3 regions of the Algihabitans albus genome follow, and region 1 is predicted to be linked to each of the others. Evidence: riboswitches for the same ligand, from Rfam matches in the RefSeq annotation. Region 1 holds a riboswitch; each other region holds the start of a gene.
What was found. A riboswitch is a leader RNA that binds a small molecule or an ion and turns the genes downstream of it on or off. The one in region 1 is predicted to bind thiamine pyrophosphate.
Positions count from the first base shown of each region.

Region 2: another riboswitch for thiamine pyrophosphate. It lies ahead of DBZ32_RS01765 (ABC transporter ATP-binding protein); the one in region 1 lies ahead of thiO (glycine oxidase ThiO).
Region 3: another riboswitch for thiamine pyrophosphate. It lies ahead of DBZ32_RS13025 (ABC transporter substrate-binding protein); the one in region 1 lies ahead of thiO (glycine oxidase ThiO).

Region 1 covers NZ_QXNY01000002.1:465,829-469,096, reverse strand. The annotation lists gene DBZ32_RS03805 (thiazole synthase) at 1-59, opposite strand, end outside; gene thiS (sulfur carrier protein ThiS) at 63-260, opposite strand; gene thiO (glycine oxidase ThiO) at 244-1,239, opposite strand; TPP riboswitch at 1,321-1,422, opposite strand; gene glnA (type I glutamate--ammonia ligase) at 1,573-2,982, opposite strand; gene DBZ32_RS03785 (P-II family nitrogen regulator) at 3,182-3,268, opposite strand, start outside.
Region 2 covers NZ_QXNY01000002.1:61,994-65,261, reverse strand. The annotation lists gene DBZ32_RS01775 (DUF192 domain-containing protein) at 1-356, opposite strand, end outside; gene DBZ32_RS01770 (acetoin utilization protein AcuC) at 441-1,703, opposite strand; TPP riboswitch at 1,713-1,834, shown strand; gene DBZ32_RS01765 (ABC transporter ATP-binding protein) at 1,831-2,595, shown strand; gene DBZ32_RS01760 (ABC transporter permease) at 2,592-3,268, shown strand, end outside.
Region 3 covers NZ_QXNY01000004.1:614,179-617,446, reverse strand. The annotation lists gene DBZ32_RS13035 (Rrf2 family transcriptional regulator) at 382-834, shown strand; gene DBZ32_RS13030 (acetyl-CoA carboxylase carboxyltransferase subunit alpha) at 860-1,816, opposite strand; TPP riboswitch at 1,934-2,066, shown strand; gene DBZ32_RS13025 (ABC transporter substrate-binding protein) at 2,131-3,069, shown strand; gene DBZ32_RS13020 (methyl-accepting chemotaxis protein) at 3,088-3,268, opposite strand, start outside.

The sequences.
Region 1 (3,268 bases):
TAGTGTGCCGTGCCCAGCATCAGACGCGAAGGAACCTCGACGCCGTAGAAGCGTGGCATGGCTCAGCCCCCCTGGCGCGGCGTGACGATCTCAAGCCGATCACCAGGTTGCAGCGTGACGCGGTCACGCGCGGCAGCCGGCACGAAATCCTCGTTCACGGCCGTCGCAACCTTCTTGTCGGCATAGCCGAGATCCTCCAGCACCGCCGGTAGCGCGTCGTTCCGTATCTCAACGGCAACGCCGTTAACCGTGATCTTCATCCATCACCTCCGGAAGCCTGCCATCACAGACCAAGTCCGCCGCCATTCGCGCTAGCGCCGGCGCGAGCAGGAATCCATGACGGAACAAGCCGTTGACATGGATTGTCTTACCCCGTCGTCGCAGGCGCGGCAGGTTGTCGGGAAAGGCCGGTCGGGCATCGACGCCGATCTCGATCAGTTCGGCCTCCCCGAAGGCCGGATGCAGAGCGTAGGCGGCGCTCAACAGTTCCAGCACGGAGCGGACGGTGGCACGCCGGCCTTCGCCGCTTTCGATCTGCGTCGCACCCAGCATGAACACACCGTCCCCGCGCGGCACGATGTAGAGTGGGTAGCGCGGATGCAGCAGACGCACGGGTCGGGTCAGGGTGACGTCGGGCGCGCGCAGCAAAGCCATTTCGCCCTTTACCCCGCGCAGGTCGGGGAGACTGTCGCGAGCCGACAGCCCCCGACAGTCGAAGGTCAACCTCTGCGGCTCTTCGCCGGCCCGCCCTTCGGCCTCGACGAAGGTGACACCGCCAATCGCCAGACGTGCACGGAGATGCTCGAGCGCCATGCGCGGATCGAGATGCGCCTCGTCGGCAAAATGCAAGGCGCGGTCGAAGCGATCTTCCAACTGCGGTTCCAGCGCGGCCAATTCGGACCGATCGATTGTCCGATGGCCGCGCGTGCGGCGCGCGAAGCGGTCGAGTTCACGCCTGTCGCGCCCTAGCGCTACGACAAGTGATCCGCGGCGCTGCACCGCTACGCCCTGGCGCAGCCACCAGCAGGCCGCCTCCTGCCCAAGCCGGACGACGGGTTCCTCGGCTGTCTCGCCTTCGCAGAACGGGGCCAGCATACCACCCGCCCACCAGGAGCAGGCATGCGGGCCAGGGCGGGAGCTGCGGTCGATGACGGTGACAGCCAATCCACGCCTGGCCAGTTCGGCGGCGACGCAAAGCCCGGCTACGCCGGATCCGATGACCGTCGCGTCACCCGTCATGTACGGGCCTCGCGGATGCGCCGCGCGCAGTCGTTTTCCGCTCCCGTAGGACAGCAGAACGGCGGAGGGTGAGGAGATGCTGTCTATTCATGCTCCGTTTCCTACGCCGGTATTACCCGGATCAGGTGTGATGGGTTGGCATGAAGCCTCTCAGCCCCTCGCGGAGCACCCCAACGGATTCAACCTATGCTTAACCGTGTCGAGACATGAGAGCAAGGGCGAGCGGTGGCGGTCCGAGAGGTTTGCCCGGAACGAAAACGGCGCGAAAGCGGATGTCCGCCTTCGCGCCAAGTCTTCAATCCGGCCCGCCCTCAACCGAGCGCGCTGGTCGGATCAGGCCGAGTAGTACATCGAGAATTCGACCGGGTGCGGTGTGTGCTCGAAGGTGTAGACCTCCTCCCACTTCAGTTCGAGATAGCCTTCGATCTGATCCTTGTCGAAGACGTCGCCCTGACAGAGGAAGTCCATGTCGTTGGCCAAGGCGTTGAGCGATTCGCGCAGGGAGCCGCAAACGGTCGGAATGTCCTTCAGCTCCTCGGGCGGCAGGTCGTAGAGGTTCTTGTCCATCGGGTCGCCCGGATGGATCTTGTTCTTGATCCCGTCCAGCCCGGCCATCAGCATTGCCGAGAAAGCCAGGTAGGGATTGGAGAGAGCGTCGGGGAAGCGCACTTCCACGCGCTTGGCCTTCTCGCCGGCTCCGAAGGGAATGCGGCAGGAGGCAGAGCGGTTGCGCGAGGAATAGGCCAGCAGAACCGGCGCCTCGAAGCCCGGGATCAGGCGCTTGTAGCTGTTGGTCGTGGAGTTGGTGAAGGCGTTGATCGCCCGCGCGTGCTTGATGATGCCGCCGATGTAGTAGAGCGCCGTTTCCGACAGGCCCGCATAGCCGTCGCCCGCGAACAGCGGCTTGCCATCCTTCCAGATCGACTGGTGGCAATGCATGCCGGACCCATTGTCGCCCATGACCGGCTTCGGCATGAAGGTCGCCGACTTGCCATAGGTATGGGCCACCATGTGAACCACGTACTTGTAGATCTGCATGGCATCGGCCTGGCGCAGCAGCGTATCGAACTTGATGCCCAACTCGTGCTGCGACGGCGCCACCTCATGGTGATGCTTCTCGACCTCCAGGCCCATCTCCTTCATCACCGAGACCATCTCGGCGCGTAGGTCGGTGCCGCTGTCGATCGGAGGAACCGGGAAGTAGCCGCCCTTGATGCCCGGGCGGTGGCCGAGGTTGCCTTCCTCGAGCGCCTCACCGGACATGTAAGGTCCTTCCTCGCTCTCGAAGCGGAAGAAGGTGTGGTTCATGTTGACGCCGAAGCGCACGTCGTCGAACACGAAGAACTCTGCCTCGGGCCCGAAGAAGGCGGTATCTCCGATGCCGCTTGCCTCCATGTAGGCGAGAGCCTTGCGCGCGGTCGAACGCGGGTCGCGGTTGTAGGGTTGGCCGGTCGTGGGGTCGGTCACGTCGCAAACCAGAACGAGCTGCGGCTGTGCCGTGAAGGGATCCATGACGGCTGAGCCGAGATCCGGCTTCAGGTTCATGTCGGACTCGTTGATCGCCTTCCAGCCGGCGATCGACGACCCGTCGAACATAATGCCGTCGTTCAGCATGTCCTCGTCGACGGTGTCGACGTGCTGCGCGACGTGCTGCCACTTGCCGCGCGGGTCGGTAAAGCGGAAATCGACGTACTGAACGCCGTTCTCCTCGATCATCTTCAAAACACTCTCGACGTCGGACATTGCTCTCAAGCCTTTCCTTGTTGTCCTCTCGTGGATCCTGAAGGGCATTGGTTTCTTGCTTCGTTTATCCGAACCGGGGCGCCCTCAACCCGAAGTTCGGATCCTGACTGTTTCTGGAAACACGTCTCGCCAGTCGCCTGTCCCAGGCCGGTTTCTTGGTCAAACCGTGTCCTTGGCCAGGTCGGTTCCGGGAGAAGCGTCAGACCGCTTCCACGCCGCGCTCGCCGGTCCGGATCCGGATCGCTTCGTCGACGCTGGACACGAAGATCTTGCCGTCGCCGATACG
Region 2 (3,268 bases), 400 kb from region 1:
ACGTTCGAGGAAATCGGCGCCGTCGAATGCGGCACGGCGTTTTCATGCGCGCCCAGGATCGTCCAGTCCGGCCCGATCCAGATCATGTCAAGCGGGATGTAGGTATCCTTCATCCAGAAGCTGGACACCCTCGGCCGCCGATGCACGAAGAGCATGCCGGCATCGGCCGCCAACTCCTCGCGAAACATCAGTCCCTGCGCCTGTTCGTCCGGCGTCCGGGCCAGCTCGACCCGAAAGTCGTGCTGGCTGCCGTCGGCCGTGGCGATGGTCAGCGGCACGACCGGCAGGTCCGAGGCCGCCGCCGAGACCAATGGCGGAGCCTGGAAGAGAAAGACGAACAGCAGAAAGCGGACCATGAGCGACGCTGTAGCCCGCGGAAGCGGCCCAGGCAAGGACTTCGGGGACAAGAGCTTCACTCCGTCTGTCGAGAGATTTGCCGGTCAGGGTGCGAGCACGGCGGCGGCGGCGGCTCGGATTTCCGGCCGGATCGGCCCCGATCTCGGAGCGTCGGCCAGTGTCGTGAACCAGGCCTCGGGCGGAGAGCGGCCCAGGCGGTGGCGCCACTGCAGGCCGCGCAGCAGCGATTCGGCCGCCGGCGGCAGGCGTTCCGGAATCTCCCGCCCGTTCAAGATGCCCCAGAGACCGGCCCAGGCGCGCCCCACCGACCAGGGATTGTAGCCGCCGCCGCCCAGCGCCAGCAGGCGCGGTGCCAGAGGTTTGATCGCCTCGGCGATCCGCCAGAGCGCGCCGTTCGAAAGCGAGAGTTTGCTCAGCGGATCTTCCTCCAGCGCATCGGCGCCGCATTGCAGGACGATCGCTTCGGGTTCGAAAGCCTCGATGAGCGGCAGGATCGCCGCTTCCAGCAGGAAGAGCGCTTCGCTGTCGTTGGCGCCTGGCGGCAGCGGCAGATTGCGCGCCAGACCCCCGGCGCGATCCGCCAGGCTGCCCGGCCCCCCGGTCTCGCCGCGGGACAGGGGCCAGCGCCCCTCCTCGTGCAAGGACAGCGTGAAGACCCTCGGGTCGTCGTGAAAGGCGTCCTGAACGCCGTCGCCGTGATGCGCGTCGATATCGAGATAGAAGACGCGGGTCAGTCCGCCGTCCAGCAATCTCAGAATTCCGAGCACCGGGTCGTTGAAGTAGCAGAAGCCGCTGGCGCGGTCCGGCCGCCCGTGATGGGTCCCGCCCGCCGGCGAGTGGACCAGACCGCCTTCCGCCAACAAGAGGTCGGCGGCCAGGATGGAACCGCCGCAGGCCGTGGCGGGACGCCGGAAGACTTCGGGAAAGATCGGGTTGCCGGCCAACCCGAGTTGGAAACGCCGCTTGACCTCGGCTTCGAGGCGCTGGTCCCGCTCCGCCCGCTGCACGGCGGCGATGTAGTCGGGATGGTGAAAGCGGGCCAACTCGGCCGCCGTTGCCTGCGGGGAGACCAGATACTGCCGGTCCGGCAGCCACCCGAGCACGCGGCAGAGGTCGATACAGGTGGAGACGCGCGGGATCGCCAGCGGATGAGCCCGGCCATAGGTCGAGCGGCGGTAGATTTCATGCCCGATCATGCGCGGCGCCGCCGCGGGTCTGGCGGGCGCGGGCGCTGCGGCTGAGGGAGACGGACGGTCGAGCGTTTCCGGCATTGCAATGAGGGTATGGTGGCCCCCGCCAAGTCTGTCCAGTGCGGCAAGCTGGCATCCGGCGGCAAGCCGCGCCATAGTGCCGTCTCTTTTCACCGGGGGAGCCGTTCGACGGCTGAGAGGTCCCGCAACCAGGAGCGCATCCTGGGGGACGACCCCAAGAACCTGATCCGGTTCGCACCGGCGTAGGGAGGTGGGCTGCCGCATGTACGCCTCGCCGCTAGGCTCCCCGAAGCAGACCGCACCCACCGTGACGGTCGAGGCCGCCAGCCTGGTCTATGACGGCCTGCCGCTGTTCGACGACCTGCATCTGACCCTTCCGGCCGGCGAGATCACCGCCCTGCTCGGCCCCTCCGGCGTCGGCAAGTCGAGCCTGCTGCGGCTGATCGCCGACCTGGAAGCCGCCGCCGAAGGCCGGGTGCACGACGGCAGCGGCCAGCCGCTGACCGGCCGTGTCGCCTACATGGCTCAGCAGGACCTGTTGCTGCCGTGGCTCGATCTGACCGGCAATGTCCTGCTGGGCGACCGCCTGCGCGGCACCGCCCCGGATTTCGCCCGTGCCGAAGCGCTGTTGGCGGAGGTCGGTCTCGGCGACCGTCGGCACGACAAGCCGGCGGCCCTCTCGGGCGGCATGCGTCAGCGCGTGGCGCTCGCCCGCACGCTCTTCGAAAATCGGCCGGTGGTTCTGATGGACGAGCCCTTCGGGGCGCTCGACGCCATCACCCGCCTCGACCTTCAATCCCTGGCCGCCGAGAAGCTGGCGGGCCGCACGGTTCTGCTGGTGACGCACGATCCGCTGGAGGCCCTGCGGCTGGCCCAGGGCCTTCTGATCATGGCGGGACGTCCCGCGCGCCTGGAAAGGCCAAGCCGCCCCGAAGGCCCGACCCCGCGCGAGGCGAGCGATCCGGCGGTGCTGCGCGGACAGGCCGACCTGCTTGCCCGGCTCGGCCGTGCCCGGACCCCGGTATGACGCTGCTGCGTCCCTTGCTGGTTTTTCTCGCCGTGCTGGTCGTCTGGCACCTGGGCGTCACGTTGAGCGGGGTTCCGCATTTCCTGCTGCCGGGTCCCCTGCGTGTCGGCGACGTGCTTCTCGAGCGCTGGCGGGAGCTGCTGGCGAATGCCTGGGTGACCGGGTTGGAGATCGTCTTCGGGCTGCTGCTCGGCACCCTGCTCGGATGCCTCTCGGCGCTCTCGCTGGCTCTGCTGCCGCCGCTGCGGCGCTGGCTTCTGCCGCTGCTGGTGGTCAGCCAGGCGATCCCGGTCTTCGCCATAGCCCCGCTCCTGGTGCTCTGGTTCGGCTACGGCCTCGGCCCCAAGATCGCGATGGCCACCTTGATCATCTACTTCCCGGTGACCGCCGCCTTCTACGACGGTCTCCGCCGGACGGATCCCGGCTGGCTGGACCTGGCTCAGACGATGGGGGGAAGCCGCCTTTCGATTCTGCTGCGCGTGCGCCTGCCGGCGGCGCTTCCAGCCCTGACGTCGGGCCTGCGGGTCGCGGCCGCCACGGCCCCGATCGGGGCGGTGGTCGGCGAATGGGTCGGCGCGGGCGCGGGCCTCGGCCGCATGATGCTGGACGCAAACGGCCGGATGCAGACCGATGTGATGTTCGCAGCTCTCTTCGTGCTGGCGCTGCTGGCTCT
Region 3 (3,268 bases), on a different contig from region 1:
GGCGCGGAGACTGGATGAGAAGAACCGCGTGATCATGAAACCCCCGACGAATGGCTGATTGAACTGGTCGTCCATCAACTCTTGAATCAGTCGATTGCCTTAGAAACAAAACCAATTAAATATGCATATGAAATATATATTTAATTACGTCAAAGGGCAAAATTGGGCCTTACGACCTTTCGCCAAACACCTGACAGGGAATTCGAGATCCGTGAGACTTGCGAAGTCGCCCGTGTCACAGCACACAAGGGGCTATGAGACAGACGTCGGGTGATTTCCCGAACGGGGAAAGAAAGTGGTAGTTTCAGTCAATACAGTCGGGCAAGAGCTGTTTGCGGTAGAAATAATATGTATATTGCATTCATAAATAGGTAGACGAAGATGCGGTTGAACGTCCAAACGGACTATGCACTGAGGCTGCTGACCTTTCTGGCGGTTGCGGAGGAGACACGCGCGACCACGGCCGACATCGCCGATCGCTTCGGGATTTCCAAGACGCACCTGACAAAGGTCGCAAACACGCTCGGGCACGAAGGATTCGTCGAGACGGTAAGAGGCCGGGCGGGCGGCCTTCGACTGGCGCAACCGGCCGGACAGATCGTCATCGGCAAGGTCGTGCGGCGCATGGAAGCTGACTTCGCCATCGCCGAATGCTTCCAAAGTGGAACGGGCGGCGAAAAGAGCGGTTGCCTGATCTTTCCCGCTTGCCGGCTGCGGGGCGTCCTGCAGCAGGCCTTGGAGGCCTTCATGGCCACGCTCGACGCGGTCACCCTGCACGACCTCGTCACGCTGAACCCCGATCTAAAGGGGCTCTTGAGTCCCGAAGAAGCCTGATCGGATCGGTCTCAAGACAGGCGAATCAAGACAGGCCGACCTTGCCCATCTCCAGGAACTTGGCGCGGCGCTGCTGGCGCAACTCGCCCGGCGCAACCGCCTTGAGGCTGCCCAAGGCGGACGACAGAGCGTCGCCGACCGCCGCGATGATGGTGGAAGGGTCGCGATGCGCGCCGCCGATCGGCTCCTCGAGCACAGCATCGGTCACGCCGAGGCGATAGAGGTCCTGGGCCGTCAGCCGCAAGGCTTCGGCCGCTTCCTTGGCCTGATCCGAGGAGCGCCAGAGAATCGACGCACAGCCCTCCGGCGAGATCACGGAGTAGACCGAGTGCTCCAGCATCAGCACCCGGTCGGCGGTGGCCAAGGCCACGGCACCGCCGGACCCGCCTTCGCCGATCACCACGGCGACCACTGGCACCTGCAGGCCGAGCGAAACCTGCATCGACTTGGCGATGGCCTCGGCCTGACCCCGCTCCTCGGCGCCGATGCCGGGATAGGCGCCGGGCGTATCGACGAAGGTCACCACGGGCAGACGAAAGCGCTGGGCGAGCCCCATCAAGCGCTGCGCCTTGCGATAACCCTCGGGACGAGCCATCCCGAAGTTGCGGACCTGACGGCTTTGAAGGTCCTTGCCCTTCTCCTGCCCCAGGATCACGCAGGCGTAACCGCGCAAGCGGCCGAGACCGCTCAGAATCGCTGCGTCTTCCCCATAGAGGCGGTCGCCCGCCAAGGGGACGAAGTCGTCGACCAACTGGGCGATGTAGTCGCTGGCTTGAGGCCGCTGCGGATGGCGAGCCACCTGAGTCTTCTGCCAAGCGGACAGCTTGGCATAGGTGCTCCGCAGCAGGCGGTCGGCCTTCGCCTGGAGGCGCCCCACCTCCTCGGCAATGTTCAGGTCGCCGGCGTCGGAAAGGTGCTTGAGCTCTTCGATCTTGCCTTCCAGCTCGGCGACCGGCTTCTCGAAATCCAGATAATCACGCATGGCGCGGGGGATAGCACAGGGCTTCGCAATCGCACAGATGCAAAACTCCATGACACTTATCCGCCAAGCCTCTTTCACGAAGCATTGCAAGACGGCGCGGGACGGTTATTCTGATTCCGACGTTCCTAGGGGTGTCCCTGCCGGTCGCGGTCGCGGCCGGCCCGGGGGCTGAGATACCGTCCGGCAAGGCGGTGACCCTTCGAACCTGATCCGGATCATGCCGGCGCAGGGAAAGGACGGTCGGCATCGCCTCGGAAGCGCTCCGGGCAGAGGGTCGGCACCCTTCCTTCCGTTCGGCCGGGAGGAGATGCCAGATGATGTTCCGCTTTGCCTTTTGCCTTGCCATCTCGCTGCTGACGGCGGCTTCGCCTGCCAGGGCCGAGACGCTGACGGTTCTGTTGGACTGGTTCGTCAATCCGGACCACGCGCCGCTGATCGTGGCCCTTGATCGCGGCTACTTCGCCGAAGAAGGGCTGGAGGTCGAGTTCCTGGAACCGGCCGACCCCAACGATCCCCCGAAACTGGTTGCCGCGGGGCAGGTCCCGATCGCCATCTCCTATCAGCCCCAGCTCCACATGCAGGCGGCTCAGGGCCTGCCGGTGGCGCGCATCGCGACCTTGGTGGCCACCCCCTTGAACACACTGGTGGTGCTGGCCGAGGGTCCCGTCGAAACCCTGGCCGACCTGGAAGGCCGCAAAATCGGCTACTCCGTCGGCGGCTTTGCCGAGGCCATGTTGAGCGGCATGCTGGCGCCGGCCGGCTTGAGCCTGGAGGACGTCGAGCTGATCAACGTCAACTTCGCCCTCAGCGCCTCGCTGCTGTCGGGTCAGGTGGATGCGGTGATCGGCGCCTACCGCAACTTCGAGCTCAACCAGTTGGAAATCGAGGGTTCGGAAGGCCGCGCCTTTTATCCCGAGGAGCATGGGATTCCGGCCTACGACGAGCTGGTGGTGATCGCCAACGCGAACCGTCTGGAGGACCCCCGCCTGCCGGCCTTCATACGTGCCCTCGAACGCGGCACGATCTACACCATCAACCATCCCGAAGACTCCTGGGAGATCTTCAAGGCCTACAAACCGGGGCTGGACGACGAGTTGAATCGACGTGCCTGGTGGGACACCCTGCCGCGCTTCGCTCTGCGGCCCGCGGCCCTGGACGAAGGGCGCTATCGCCGCTTCGCGCAGTTCCTGATCGATCAGGGCGTGATCGAGGAGGCCCCGGCCTTGGAGAGCTACGCGGTGGAGTTGGAGTAGACCTGAGATCAGGCCGCTTTAGCCGGCGCGGATCTCCGCCAGGAACTGCTCGACTTCGGCGCCCAACTCGTTGGACTGGTTCGAGAGATCGCCCGACAGCCCGAGCAACTGCTGCGCGGTCTCGAGGTTGGTCTGAGCCGCAGTGGACACGCTGGAGATATTGCGTGCCGTCTCCTGAGTGCCCCCGGCCGCCTGCTGA